DNA from 3 places in the Nonomuraea sp. NPDC048826 genome. Region 3 is predicted to be linked to each of the others. Evidence: riboswitches for the same ligand, from Rfam matches in the RefSeq annotation. Region 3 holds a riboswitch; each other region holds the start of a gene.
The links. A riboswitch is a leader RNA that binds a small molecule or an ion and turns the genes downstream of it on or off. The one in region 3 is predicted to bind cyclic di-AMP.

Region 1: another riboswitch for cyclic di-AMP. It lies ahead of ACGFI7_RS24305 (C40 family peptidase); the one in region 3 lies ahead of ACGFI7_RS17205 (C40 family peptidase).
Region 2: another riboswitch for cyclic di-AMP. It lies ahead of ACGFI7_RS29750 (D-alanyl-D-alanine carboxypeptidase family protein); the one in region 3 lies ahead of ACGFI7_RS17205 (C40 family peptidase).

The regions. Positions count from the first base shown of each region.
Region 1 is NZ_JBICUQ010000006.1:543,265-547,786, reverse strand. Features, by position in the region: gene ACGFI7_RS24315 (cytochrome P450) at 1-697, opposite strand, end outside; gene ACGFI7_RS24310 (LuxR family transcriptional regulator) at 889-1,101, shown strand; gene ACGFI7_RS24305 (C40 family peptidase) at 1,117-2,103, opposite strand; cyclic di-AMP (ydaO/yuaA leader) riboswitch at 2,111-2,263, opposite strand; gene ACGFI7_RS24300 (amino-acid N-acetyltransferase) at 2,551-3,108, shown strand; gene ACGFI7_RS24295 (RDD family protein) at 3,314-4,486, shown strand.
Region 2 is NZ_JBICUQ010000008.1:444,125-448,646, reverse strand. Features, by position in the region: gene ACGFI7_RS29765 (YdeI family protein) at 1-114, opposite strand, end outside; gene ACGFI7_RS29760 (VOC family protein) at 111-518, opposite strand; gene ACGFI7_RS29755 (DoxX family protein) at 601-975, opposite strand; gene ACGFI7_RS29750 (D-alanyl-D-alanine carboxypeptidase family protein) at 1,059-1,964, opposite strand; cyclic di-AMP (ydaO/yuaA leader) riboswitch at 1,976-2,107, opposite strand; gene ACGFI7_RS29745 (DUF3817 domain-containing protein) at 2,194-2,412, opposite strand; gene ACGFI7_RS29740 (hypothetical protein) at 2,418-2,864, opposite strand; gene ACGFI7_RS29735 (glycoside hydrolase family 43 protein) at 3,065-4,465, shown strand; gene ACGFI7_RS29730 (family 43 glycosylhydrolase) at 4,487-4,522, shown strand, end outside.
Region 3 is NZ_JBICUQ010000004.1:580,462-584,983, reverse strand. Features, by position in the region: gene ACGFI7_RS17215 (NYN domain-containing protein) at 1-165, shown strand, start outside; gene ACGFI7_RS17210 (NlpC/P60 family protein) at 250-1,224, shown strand; cyclic di-AMP (ydaO/yuaA leader) riboswitch at 1,539-1,705, shown strand; gene ACGFI7_RS17205 (C40 family peptidase) at 1,860-2,315, shown strand; gene ACGFI7_RS17200 (hypothetical protein) at 2,418-3,221, shown strand; gene ACGFI7_RS17195 (M48 family metalloprotease) at 3,218-4,522, shown strand, end outside.

The DNA of each region.
Region 1 (4,522 bases), on a different contig from region 3:
GCAGCACGCACGTGGCCAGCAGCTCGCGCTCGGTCAGCTCCGAGACCTGGACGAGCGCGCTGAGCAGGTCGTCGGCGGGCCGCGCGCGCCGCAGCGCGATGAGGCCCTGGAAGTAGTCGTGGAACTCGCGCCGGTCGCGCTGGGTGCGTTCGGCCAGCTCGTCGCTGACGATCGGGTCGAGGCTGCGGGCCAGGGTCTGGCTCCAGCCGCGGAACCGTTCATGGTCCTCGGGCGGCACCCCCAGCATCTCGCTGATCACCATGACCGGCAGCGGGTAGGCGAAGTCGCGGACCAGGTCGGCCTCGTCGGGCAGCGCGGCGATCAGGTCCGCGGTGATCGCCTCGATGCGCGGGCGCAGCCGCCGCACCATGCCGGGCGTGAACGCTCTGCTGACGAGCCCGCGCATGCGGGTGTGGTCGGGCGGGTCCATCATGAGGAACGACCGGACCGGCTCGTCCGGTCCGCCCGCCGGAGTGGGGCCGTGGCCGAACCGGGGGTCGCGCAGGATGGCCGAGCACAGCTCGTGGGAGGTGGCGACGAGCAGCCCGCCGCGCGTCCGGTAGCACGGCCGTGGAAGTTTCCCGTAGGTGGAATACGGGTCACGCAGGAACCCGTCGTCGTGCGGATCGAAACCCAGCAGGTCGCCGGCTGACGAGGCGGGCGTCGGCGCGCTGTCAGAGGCGTTGTGATCGATCATTGTGCCGCGAAATGTGCCGACATATGGCGAGTACTTCATGTACATCGGATCATGTCAATGGCTGTCGTCAAGTGCGGCAGATCTCGTGCTTGACGGTCTTTCCTGGATGCGTTTACGTAGTCCGGGACGAGCAGCCATTTGCTCGGGCCGGGACGTCACCGAGTAGTGCTGTTGGTGGGGGAGGGCTCCAGATGGATGTGCTCAGTGAAAACGTCGAACTGAGCCATGCAGATTTGGCGTTGCTGGCGGAGCTCGCCAGAGGCGTCACGGTCGACCGCGTGGGGCGGCGCCTTGATTGCAGCGGCCGTACGGTGCGCCGAAGACTGAGGGGGATCTGCGACCGGATCGGCGTGGCCACGGCCATCGAGGCCGTGGCCTGGGCGGCGCGCCGCCAGCTGATCTGACCCGCCGCCGGGCGGTCAGTCGGCGATGCGCACCGCGCCGGCGTAGGGGCGCCGGGCGATCGAGGCGATGCGGACGACGTCACCGGTCTGCGGAGCGTGCACCATCATGCCGCCGCCGAGGTAGATGCCCACGTGGTGCAGGTCGCTGTAGAAGAAGACCAGGTCGCCGGGGCGCAGCTCCTCACGTGAGATGTGCCTGCCCGCGGTCCACTGGTCGCCGGTGTAGTGCGGCAGCGAGATGCCGACGCGCTGGTAGGCGGCCATGACCAGGCCGGAGCAGTCGTAGCCGTTGGGGCCTTCCGCGCCCCAGACGTACGGCTTGAGCTGCTGGGTGAGCGCCCAGCGGGCGGCCTGGGCGGCCTTGCCGTCGCCGGCGATGGGGAGGTTGACCTTGACGGCCCGGGTGCCGGGCCGTCCGGCCTCGCCGAGCGCGCGCTGGAACAGCCGGCTCTCGACCTTGGTGACGAGTCCGGAGATCCGCTCGCGCTTGGCGCCGAGGTCCTCGACGATCTCGTTGACCTCGGCGATGCGCTTCTCGGCGCCGGCCCTGGCGCGCTCGGCGGCGTTCATGGCCTTGGTGAGCTTGAGCACTTCCTCGGCCTGCTGCTGGCGCAGGGCGTAGGTGGTGGCCGCGCGGTCGAGGTAGGTGTCGGGGTCGCCGCTGCCGGCGAAATTGAGCGTGCGGTTGAGGCCGCCGGACATGTACTCGGCCTCGACGAGCAGGGTCGCCTTGGTCTTCTTGGCGGACAGGTCGGCCTCGCTGTCGGCGAGTCTCTTCTTGGCGTTCTCGACGGCCTTCTGGGCGGTCTTGAGCTTCTCGCGCTGGCCGTTGTACTGCTCGGTGAGCGTCTCGATCTCCAGGTGCATCTTCTCCACCTTCTCGGAGAGCTCCTTGAGCGAGGGTTCGGGGTCGGCGGCGGCGGGACCGGCGGAGACGGCGAGCACCAGGGCGGCGAGGGCGGCGCCCGCGATGGCCATCCTGCGATCGCGCGTGCGCTTCACCAATCAAAGCTCCTTCCGTTGGCGCCGACCGAGTTAGCTGACGGGTTCGGGCCGGAGCAGCCCTACCGAGCGAGCTGCTCGGATTCACCCCTGGTGGCGCTGCTGGAACGCCGCCGACGGGTCCCCGGCTCCCCTTGCGGGGATTGGGCGCGTCTCCGTGCGACATGCACGGGGACATCGACGCTGGACACTAATGCACCCCGGGTTCCTGCTCAACCGGAACTGCCGAGTCTGTAGAGGTTTCACAACCGACAGGTCACAAGGTGATCTCGCGGACCCGCGTCCAGCAAAGACTTTATGTCGTCTTTGCCCTAGCTCGATCCGGGCGTGAACCTGGAGGAAACCTATAACGGCCTGCGTCGTCCCATCGGTCACGAGACGTTACAAGTTGGACGGAAGTCCGGGGTTAGGGGTGAGCCGTAATCGCAATCGGTACGCTGGATAGCCATGGAGCAGGTCGCGGAACGTCCCCTACCCGAGACGGAGGTCCTGGTCCGGCGTGCCCGGACTCCCGATGTCAAGGCCATCAAACTGCTGGTCGACACCTATGCGGGAGCCGGTCCGCGACTGCTGGAGAAGGCCGCCGTCACCCTGTACGAAGACGTGCAGGAGTTCTGGGTCGCCGAGCGCGACGGCAGGGTCGTGGGCTGCGGCGCGCTGCACGTGCTCTGGGAGGACCTGGCGGAGATCCGCACCGTCGCGGTGCACCCGGAGGCGCGCGGGCTGGCGATCGGACACCGCATCGTCACCGCTCTCATCGCCACGGCGAAAGAACTCGGGCTAAGGCGCGTATTCTGCCTCACGTTCGAGGTCGACTTCTTCGCGAGGCACGGATTCCGTGAGATCCAGGGCACCCCTGTCTCGCCCGAGGTCTACGCGGAACTCCTGGCCTCGTACGACGAGGGCGTGGCCGAGTTCCTGGACCTGGAACACGTCAAGCCGAACACCCTGGGCAACACCAGGATGTTGCTTCACCTGACCTCGGGTGATACGGATCTTGACTGACAGAAAAGGTGATTGTTGATACCCATGTCGATACGTTGTCCAGGACAGGCATGTGCCCTGACACGTGCCACATGCGCACGCGAAGCGAGGTGACACGGTGAGCACCGGACAGCCGCCGTATCCGCAGGATGAATCCGGCGAGAATCATCCTGGATACGGGCATAACCCGGGACGCCCCCAAGGCGAGGATCCCGACGCGACGGTCGTGGGCTATCGGGCCGACGACCCTTACGGCCAGGGCCAGTACGGCCAGCAGCAGCAGTACGGCCAGCAGCAGTACGGGCAGCCGGGTCAGCAGGGCTACGGCCAGCAGGGCGCGTCCCAGCCGGGCTACGGCCAGCAGCCTGACTACGGTCAGCAGGGCTACGGCCAGCAGGGCTCCTCCCAGCCTGACTACGGCCAGCAGTACGGTCAGCAGCCGCAGTCCCAGCCGGGCTACGGTCAGCAGCCGCAGTACGGCCAGCAGGGCCCGTCCCAGCCTGACTACGGTCAGCAGTACGGTCAGCAGCCGCAGTCCCAGCCGGGCTACGGCCAGCAGCCGCAGTACGGCCAGCAGCCCGCCTCGGGTCAGCAGGGCTACGGGCAGCAGGGCTATGGGCAGCAGGGTTACGGTCAGCAGCCCACGTCGGGCCAGCAGGGCTACGGCCAGCAGCCCGAGTCCCAGCCGGGCTACGGGCAGCAGTACGGCCAGCAGCCCACGTCGGGCCAGCAGGGCTACGGCCAGCAGCAGTACGGGCAGCAGGGTTATGGTCAGCAGCCCCAATACGGACAGCAGGGCTACGGCCAGCAGTCGCAGTACGGCCAGCCGGGCTACGGCCAGCCGGGCTACGGGCAGCAGTACGGTCAGCCGGTCGGCGTGCAGCCGCCGGGCGCCCCGGCGCCGCTGGCGGAGTGGTGGCAGCGGCTGGTGGCCCGGCTCATCGACTTCGTGCTGTTCGGCATCGTCTACTGGGTGGCGAACTTCATCCTCTACAGCCTGCTGTTCGTCTCGTACAACTCCGCGACGGGCGTCTCGTCGGGCTTCCTCACGTCGTTCCTCGCCGGTCTGCTGTTCTGGCTGGTGGTCGGCGGCATCTACGTGGCCTACGAGTACTTCATGACCAAGGCGAACGGGCAGACGCTCGGCAAGATGGTCATGGGGATCAAGGTCGTGCCCGTGGGGCAGGCGCTGCCGCCGGGCGGGCTGCCCAACGGCCTGGCGCTGAAGCGGGCGGCGGTCACCTGGGGCGGCTATGTCCTGGGGATCGTTCCGATCATCGGCTTCTTCGTGGGCTGGCTCGCGGTCGTGCTCAACTCCGTTTCCCACCTGTGGGACAAGCCGCTGCAGCAGACGTTCGCCGACAAGTTCGCCGGCACCGTCGTGGTGAAGATCAAGTAACCCGGGCAGCGCGGAAAACAGGGGCCGGTGATCCAC
Region 2 (4,522 bases), on a different contig from region 3:
CGGCGCCTCGACCCGCGACCCCTTCTTGGCGATCAGCAGCCAGGCCCCGCCCTCGTCCTCGTGGTGTTCGGCCAGCCACGCCTCCCACGCGGCGGCGTCCGCGAAGTGCATCATCCGCCCAGGACCTCCAGGTAGTGGCGGTTGTACATGATGCCGAGGACGTTGCCGAACGGGTCGACCACGGACGCGGTGACGAAGCCGGGCCCCCGCTCGGTGAGCGGCTCGTACGGGGTCGCGCCCATGGCGAGCAGCCGGTCGAGCGCGCCCTCGACGTCGTCGACGTGCCAGTGCAGCAGCGCTCCGCCGGGCTCCTTCGCGGCCTGCGGCGGGGCGTACGCGCGGTCGATCAGGCCGAGTTCGGTCTGGCGGTCGCCGATCCTGAACTCGTAGTAGGCGGCCGGCTGCCCGTTGCCGGGACGCTCGAAGTACGGCTCGACGCCCAGCAGTTCGGCGTACCAGTTCTTCGCCGCCTCCAGGTCGTCGGCCCAGATGTTGATGGTGGCGGGTCCTCGCAGCATGTGCCGCTCCTTTCGTCTGATCACCACCTTAGGACCCGTTGAGGAACATGCGGTTCCTCAACGGATCCGACCGGGGCTCTCGTCAGAAGGCGTACGGCCCGAACCGTCCCCAGGCCACGAAGGCGGCCAGCAGGAGCAGCACCACGTTGACGGCGATCGCCGGATACTCCTTGCGCCGGCCGTGCGTGACCGCGGCGCCGACCATGACGGCGACCAGGCCCGCGGCCGCCAGCGGCGTCAGGACCGGGGCGACGCCGAACGTGGCCGGGAGGATCAGCCCGAGCGCCGCCAGCACCTCCAGGGCGCCGATGCCCTTGACCGCGCCCGCCGGGAAGTCCTCCGTCCAGGCCAGGCCGACGGCCGCGAGCGCCTCCTTGGGCTGGATCAGCTTCATCAGGCCGGCCACGCCGAAGGCGGCGGCCAGCAGGCCCGCGACGATCCACAATGCCAAGTCCATGAGGGGTCCTGTTCCAGCGTGAGACGAAGGTCAGACAGGACTGTAGAGGGTGCCGGGCCTGGCCGGTCCGCCACCCTGTCCGGCTACCGCTGGGCCGCGGTGCTGCCGGCCCAGTCGAGCAGGGCCTCGGCGGTCTGGAAGCGGCGGCTGGAGCTGGTCTCGCCGAGCAGGACGCCGACCAGGCGGCTGCCGCCCCGCTCGGCGGCGAAGGCGAGCGTGTAGCCGGCGGCGCGGGTGAAGCCGGTCTTGACGCCGAGCGCGCCGGGGCTGCCGAGCAGGCGGTTGGTGTTGCTCCAGGAGTACGCGCCGTGCTCGGAGGTGGCCGGGAGGGTGTGGTAGCGGGTCGAGGTGACCTTGGCCAGCGTGGGGTTCTCCAGCAGCGCCTGGGCGAGGCGGGCCTGGTCACGGGCGGTGGAGTGACCGCCGCCGCCGTAGGGCATGCCGTCGGCGTTGACGTACGCCGTGTCGTTCATGCCGAGCCGGCGGGCGGTGGCGTTCATCTCGGTCACGAACGCGTCGACGCCCGGCCCGTACGCGCGGGCGAGCGCGTGCGCGGCGTCGGCGCCGGAGGGCAGCATGAGCCCGTACAGCAGGTCCTCGACGGTGAGCGTGTCGCCGGCGCGCAGGTAGGCGACGGCCGCGCCGCCGCCGGCGGCGTAGCGGACGTCGGCGGCGCTGACCTCCACCTTGTCGGTGGGCGCGGCCCGCTGGAGCACGACGTACGCGGTCATCATCTTGGTGAGGCTGGCCACCGGCCTGCGCTGGTCGGCCTCCTTGCTGAAGCGGACCTCGCCGGTGCCGGCGTCGACGAGGTAGGCGGCCTGGGCCAGGACCGCAGGGGTGTCGGCCGCGCGGGTGCCGACGGCGGCCGCGCTCACGGCCGGGGCGGCCTGGGCGGCGGTGGTGCCTGCGGTGGTGCCGGCGGTGGCGACCCCGGCGGCGACGGCGAGGCCGAGCAGCGGGCCGCTCAGCCGGTGGGTGACGTGCATGAGGGGATTGCTCCTCGCTTCCATGCCGCCTACCGGGTTAGCTGACGGGTTCGGGCGTGGAAGTGCCCTACGGCGCGTGCTGCGCCGATTCACCCCAAGGGATGGGTCCCCGGCTCCGCGAACGGACTCGGCGGCCGTGCGCTCCCCGGGGGAGGGCAACGCACGGTCTGGGCAAATGATGCCTCAAGGTAATGCAATCCGACAAAAGCTACAAATGGGATTTCGAGCCTCAAACCGCCTTGTGCAGGGCGAGCAGCCCGCCGACCACCGGGATGCACGCCAGCATCCGGGCGCCCGGCGCCGCCGCGCAGATGACCAGGACATAGGCCGCGCCGTGCAGCGGACCGACGAGCGAGGTGATCGTCTCGGCGTGCACGGTGACGAGGTTGACGAGCAGGACCGCCAGGGTGAGAGCCTCGGCGACGGCCCCGATCCGCAGGAGGGTCACCGGCGTCACGCTCCCGGCCGGACGACCATCAGGACCACCACGACCGCCCAGACCACGTTGTAGAGCCCGGCCAGCATGGACAGCGCGCGCAGGCGGCTCCCGTCGTCCGGGTCACGCAGCGCGTCACGCTGGCGCGGGTGGATCTGGGTGGCGAGCAGGACGGCCGCGACGCCGGTGAGCACCATCGAGAGCGTGATCCAGAGCTCCCCCATCCGGCCCTGCAGCAGGGCCATGACGATCCCGGCGGCGGGCACCAGCAGCCCGAGAAGGCTGTAGCCGCGGGTGACGCGGTGCAGGGCGGCGGCCACGGCCGGGTTGCGCTCGTCCCCGCCGGACGGTCCGGTCACCGGGGCGTACCGGGGAAACAGGCTCGCCGCCACGGCCGAGCCCCCGACGAACACGATGGCCGCCAGGACGTGCACGGACAGCAGGACGTGATCCCTCACATTCATCCTCCAACCTTCAGGGTGACTGAAGCCTAGCGCAAGCTTCAGATGCCCTGAAGGTCGGGCTCCTTCACAAGTCCTCTTGACGGGTGTTGTGTTGGCGTTAACACTTGGCACACATCCCTCCACAAGGTCACGGAAGGAGCGAAACCGCAGCAAAATGTTAGCGCTAACACTGCATCTCGCATGAGAGGCCCACGCCTTCGATGAACACTCCCCCCTCTCCGCGCCGCCGTCTCCGCAGGGCCGCGGCGCCGGCCGTCGCCGTCCTGCTCGCCCTGGGCTGGCTGGTCGCGATCCCGCCCGCCGCGTCGGCCGCCGCCTACGACGCGTACGTCATGGGCTACTTCACCGAGTCGCCCACCCAGCAGGGCGCCGACTACGGCCTGCACCTGGCGGTCAGCCCTGACGGCCTGAACTGGACCCCGCTCAACCAGAACAACCCCGTGGTCACCCCCACGGCCGGCACCGGCGGCCTGCGCGACCCGTACATCCTGCGCAAGCAGGACGGCACCTTCGTGGTGCTGGCCACCGACCTCAAGGGCACCGACTTCTCCCAGAACAACCAGTACATCCACGTGTGGGACTCGCGTGACCTGACCTCGTTCACCGACTACCGCCGGCTCAGGATGCACACCATGGCCACCCACACCTGGGCGCCGGAGGCGTTCTGGGACCAGGCCCGCGGCCAGTACGGCATCGTCTACTCGGCCCGCGACGGCGGCCGCGACGTGTTCATGGTCAACTACACCGGCGACTTCCGGACCGTCAGCGCGCCCCAGGTGTTCTTCGACCCCGGGCCGAACGTGCTCGACGCCACCGTCCTCGTCGACGGCGGGACCGCGTACCTCTACTACAAGAACATGGACGACGGGAACCTGTACGGGGCACGCTCCGCCACGCTGACCCCGCGCAGCTTCACCACCTACACCGGCCCGCTGCGCCAGGGGGGCGGCATCGAGGCGCCGATCCTGGTCAAGTCCAACACGAGCGGCACCGCCTACCTGTGGGGCGACTCCTACTCCCCGGTCAACGGCGAGTTCTACGCCTGGTCGACGGCGAGTCTCGGGTCGGGATCGTGGAGCGTGCTGAACCAGCGCGCCTACACCCAGCCGCTGAACTCCAAACACGCCACCATCGCGCCCATCACCGCCGCGGAGCAGGCCGCGCTGCTCGGCCGCTGGGGAGCGCCGGCCTGGAACCGGCTCAAGTCGTACAACTTCCCCGACCGGTACGTGCGCCACCAGAACTACGTGGCCCGGATCGACCCGTACCCATTCGACCCGTACCCCGACCAGCAGTGGCGGATCGTCCCCGGGCTGGCCGACGCGGCGGGGGTGTCCTTCCGCTCGGTGAGCGACCCCGGCCGCTACCTGCGCCACAGCGGCTACGCCGTGCGCCTCGACCCGGACGACGGGACGGCGCAGTTCAGGGCCGACGCGACGTTCCACCGGGTGCCGGGACTGGCCGACGGCTCCTGGGCGTCGTTCCGGTCCGCCAACTTCCCCGACCGCTACCTGCGGCACAGCGGCTACCTGCTGCGCATCGACCCGGACGACGGCTCGGCCGGGTTCCGCCAGGACGCCACCTTCCGCGTCGGCTCCTGACTCATCCCCCGAGGAGTGCTCGTGTCAACAGCTTCCCTGCCGCGCGCCGCGCGGCGG
Region 3 (4,522 bases):
GGGGAGATCGCCGACGACCTGATCCGCCAGCTGGTCCGCGCCGAGCCGCCGGGCCGGGCCATGGCCGTGGTCTCCTCCGACCGCGAGGTCGCCGAGTCGGTGCGCCGGATGGGAGCCAGACCCGTTCCGTCTGCTTTGCTGCTCCGCAGGCTCGGCCGCGCCTAGATTACAAATCAGTGTTTAGGTGAGACCCCACCTAACACTTCTGTACTATTTCGCCCCAGATATATTCCCCCTGGGAGGCGAGCTGTGAGGTTGGGCCGGGCGCCGCTGGCCGCGGGTCTAGCGATCGGGCTGATCATCGTCCCGGCGGGAGGAGTCTCCGCTGATCCCCGACCGACGATCAGCCAGGCCAAGAAGAAGCTCGAGAAGCTCAACGACAAGGCCGACAAGGTCGTCGATCGCTACAACACGGCCACCGAGAGCTACAAGGACGCCAAGAAGCGCTACGACAAGCTGAACGGCAGCTACAAGCGCAAGCTGGCCACCGTCTCCGAACTGCGCGAGCAGGTCATCCAGATGGCCGTCGACGGCTACAAGATGGGCCGCGACCTCACCGCGATGCCGTCCGTGCTCACCAGTGACCGGCCCGACGACATGCTCTACCAGATGGCGCTGACCGGTCAGCTGAGCCAGGAGCGGGCCGGCATGCTGGCCGCCTTCGACCGGGAGAACCGCGGGCTCAAGGCCGAGCGTGACAAGGCGCAGGATGCCCTGGGCGAGGCCGACGAGGAGCGCGACAAGATCAAGCAGGAGCGCGCCGAGGTCGAGAAGCTGATCGCCCAGCAGAAGAAGCTGCTCAACCGCCTCGGCGCCTACCGCGTCGGCGACCCGAACAGCACCGGCGTCAAGTACACCGGGCCCGCCTCGGGAAGCGCCGTCGCCGTGCTCAACTTCGCCTACGCGCAGATCGGCAAGCCCTACCAGTTCGGCGGCACCGGCCCCGGCGGCTGGGACTGCTCCGGCCTGACCCAGGCGTCCTGGCGCGCCGCTGGCGTGTCCCTGCCGCGTACGACCTGGCAGCAGTGGGCGTGGGGGGCCAGCCGGCGGGTCTCGCTGGACGCACTCCAGCCCGGGGACCTCATCTTCAGCGAGGGGCTCGGCCACGTGAGCATCTATGCCGGTGACGGCAAGATCGTGCACGCGCCGCAGACCGGAGACGTCGTGAAAGTCGTCCCACTTTCGTCGTACGGACGACGTCTCGTCGGGGCGGTACGCCCGTGAGCTCCTGAAACTCGTGTGACTCGTGTGACACAAGGGTCTTGACATGACGTCAGAGCGGTAAGTGTGAGTATGGTCACATTCGAGTAACGAGGCCGCCTGTGCACCTGGGGTCGCCGGTTCTTACAAGGGTCCTGTCAGATCTTTACTCGTTGACCGCGGTTTTGCCAGATCGTGACTTTCCGGCGTAGGTTCTGGCGTCGCGGCGGACATGCCATGCCCGCCGCCGACCATCATCGCCGGTGCCGCAGGCGTCGCGATGTGGACGTATACACATCCGCCGGTCACCGCCGTATCCCCGTAGACAACTGATCCGGGGCGGTGGCCTGCCGAATCCGTACAGCCAGGAGTACGGAGCCGGGGAACCATCGAACCCGTCATTTCAGGGCGGGATCAGGGGTGAATCGGCGCGTGACGCGCGCCGTAGGGCGACTTCCAGGCCCGAATCCGTCAGCTAACCCGGTAGGCGTTCGTGGAAGAGTCAAGGAGCAATCCTGTCTACCTCCCCGCATAACCCCCGTCTGTCCCGTCTTGCCCTCAGTGGCATAGCGCTCACGATGACCGTGACGGCCGGAGGCGCAGGCCTCCACGTCCCGGCGGCGCAGGCGGAGACGGTGAGCGCCCCAGCCGGAGCTTCCGTGACGAAGGCGGTGGAATCTGCCAAGACGGTCAAGGTCGTCAAGGCAGTCAAGACCGCCAAGTCCCGTAAGCAGGCGAAGGCCGCTCGGCAGAAGGTGAGAGCCCACAAGGCCGTCGCGGTGGCCAAGAAGCAGATCGGTGACCCGTACCGGTACGGAGCCACCGGGCCGAACGCGTTCGACTGCTCAGGTCTCGTCCAGTTCGCCTGGCGCAAGGCCGGAGTGAAGATCCCGCGCGTGACGAACAGCCAGTTCGCGCGCATCAGGACGAAGGTCTCCTACAAGAACTTGCGACCGGGTGACCTGATGTTCTTCCGCGGGCTCGGCCACGTGGGCATGTACGTCGGCAAGGGCAAGATGATCCACTCGCCGAGCACGGGCAAGACCGTGCGTATCGAGAAGCTCGGCGGATGGCGGAAGTCGTCGTTCGCCGGAGCGGTGCGCCCCGGTCTGTGACCGTCCACGAAGGCCCCGTCCCCTGTGGGGGCGGGGCCTTCGTGCTGCCCGGCCCACGTCCCGCGGGAGCCGCGGCGTGCCGAACGGCTAGCATCGGGCAGCGTGTCCGGGTACGTGAGCCGTCGAGCGGTGCTGACGGGGCTGGTTCTCGCCGTCGCCGCGGCCGACGGGGCACGACTCCCGGCTGACGAGCTGGCCGACGTCCGAGAGCTGTGGCGGGGTGAGCTGGAGATCGCCCGCGGCGAGCGGGCCCTGGTCGCGGGGCGTCGGGCCAGACCTGGGCTGCTGGCCGATCTGGCGCGGCGGGCCGACGCGGCCGGGCTGCGCGTGTCGGCGGTGCTGGGCGGGACCGTGCGGCCGCTGGTGCTGGTGCCCGCGTCCGGCGCGGAGGCCGCGCGGCTGGCGGGCACCGGGGGAGTGGACGGGCTGGCGGCCGTGGCCGACGGGCGGCGGGTGATCGTGGTGCCGGAGGGGTTCGCCCGGCTCAACCCGGTGGGGCGGGACGTGGTGCTCGCCCACGAGCTCACCCACGTCGCCGCGGGCACCGGTGGGCTTCCTGTCTGGTTGTACGAGGGATTCGCCGACTACGTGGCCTATCGGGATTCCGGGCTGCCGGTCACCGTGGCCGCGGCCGAGCTGGCGGCCGAGGTGCGGGCCGGGCGGCTTCCCGGCGACCTGCCCGGGCCGGCGGACTTCGGCGCGCGGGGGGACGCGCAGGCGCGGGCGTACCAGGGGGCGTGGCTGGCGTGTCGGTACCTGGCCGCGAGGATGGGCGAGGGGACCCTGGTGAGGCTCTACCGTGAAGCGCGGAGTGCCGGCGCCGGCCGGGCGCTCGCCGCGTACGGGCTCACGATCGGCGAGCTGACCCGGGAGTGGCGCGCGTACGTGCGGGACGAGCTGGGGTGAGGGGACGCGAAGTGGACGACGGCCAGGACAGGAACGGCACCGCGGGCGACGAGGCCGCGACCCGGCCCGGCGACCCGCCGGCCGGGGACCCCGCCCGCCGAGAAGCCACCACAGGACCGGCCCGCAGGCGGGCCCGGGAGACGCCGCTGACGGGCGAGCCCGGGCGGGGAGCGCGGGAGACCTCGGAGGGCGCCATCCCTGGGCCGGGGGTGAGTGAGGTTTCGGGAGACGGCTTGCCCGAGCCGGGGGATGGGGCCTCGAGGCCCGGGAGGGGTGAGCCGGATCGGAGGCTGCGCCGGCAGGCCGGGGTGGCCGGGGTGGTGCTGGGGGCGGCGATTCTCGCCGTGGTGGGGCTGACGACGCCGTGGCAGGCGCTGCCCGGCGCACCGCCGGTGGCCGCGGATCCCGCCAGGGACTTCACCGCCGCGCAGATCGCCCGCGCGCAGGCGTTCGACGCGGCCACCAGCGTCCCCTCCTACCTGTCGCTCGGCCTGACGCTCGTCTTCGCCGGTCTGCTCGTCGCCACTCCGCTGGGCGCGAAGGTCCTCGGGGTGCTGCGCGGGCCGTGGTGGGTGCGGGTGCTGCTGGGGGTGTTCGCGCTGACGGCGATCGAGGAGGCGCTGCGCTGGCCGCTCGGCCTCTGGTTCGAGACCGTGCTGCGCGACTACGGCCTGTCCACGCAGGACTGGGTGTCGTGGACGGGTGACCGGCTCAAGAGCATCGGCATCAACACGGCCCTGCTGGCGGTGATGATCCTCGCGGTGGTGGCGCTGGCCCGCCGGTTCAGGCGCTGGTGGATCCCCGCCGCGGCCGGGGCGTTCACCCTCACCGTGGCCGCCTCGTTCGCCTACCCGGTGGTGTTCGAGCCGGTGTTCAACGACTTCCACTCCATGCCCGCCGGGCCGCTGCGGACGAACCTGCTGGCCATGGCCGAGCGCGACGGGGTGCCGGTGGAGGACGTGCTGGTGGCCGACGCCTCGCGCCGCACCACCGCGCTGAACGCCTACGTCTCGGGGTTCGGCGCGACGCGGCGCATCGTGGTCTACGACAACCTGCTGAAGGCCCCGCAGCCGGAGGTCGAGCTGGTGGTGGCGCACGAGCTGGGGCACGCCGACGAGAACGACGTGCTGTACGGCACGCTCATCGGCGCGCTGGGCGCCGCCTTCGGCGCGATCCTGCTCTACCTGGTCTTCGGGCCGGTGCGCGGACGCGCCGGGGTCACGTCGATCGCCGACTGGCGGGCCGCGGGCGCGATCATGGGGTTGATGACGCTGGCGACGTTCCTGTCCGGGCCCGCCCAG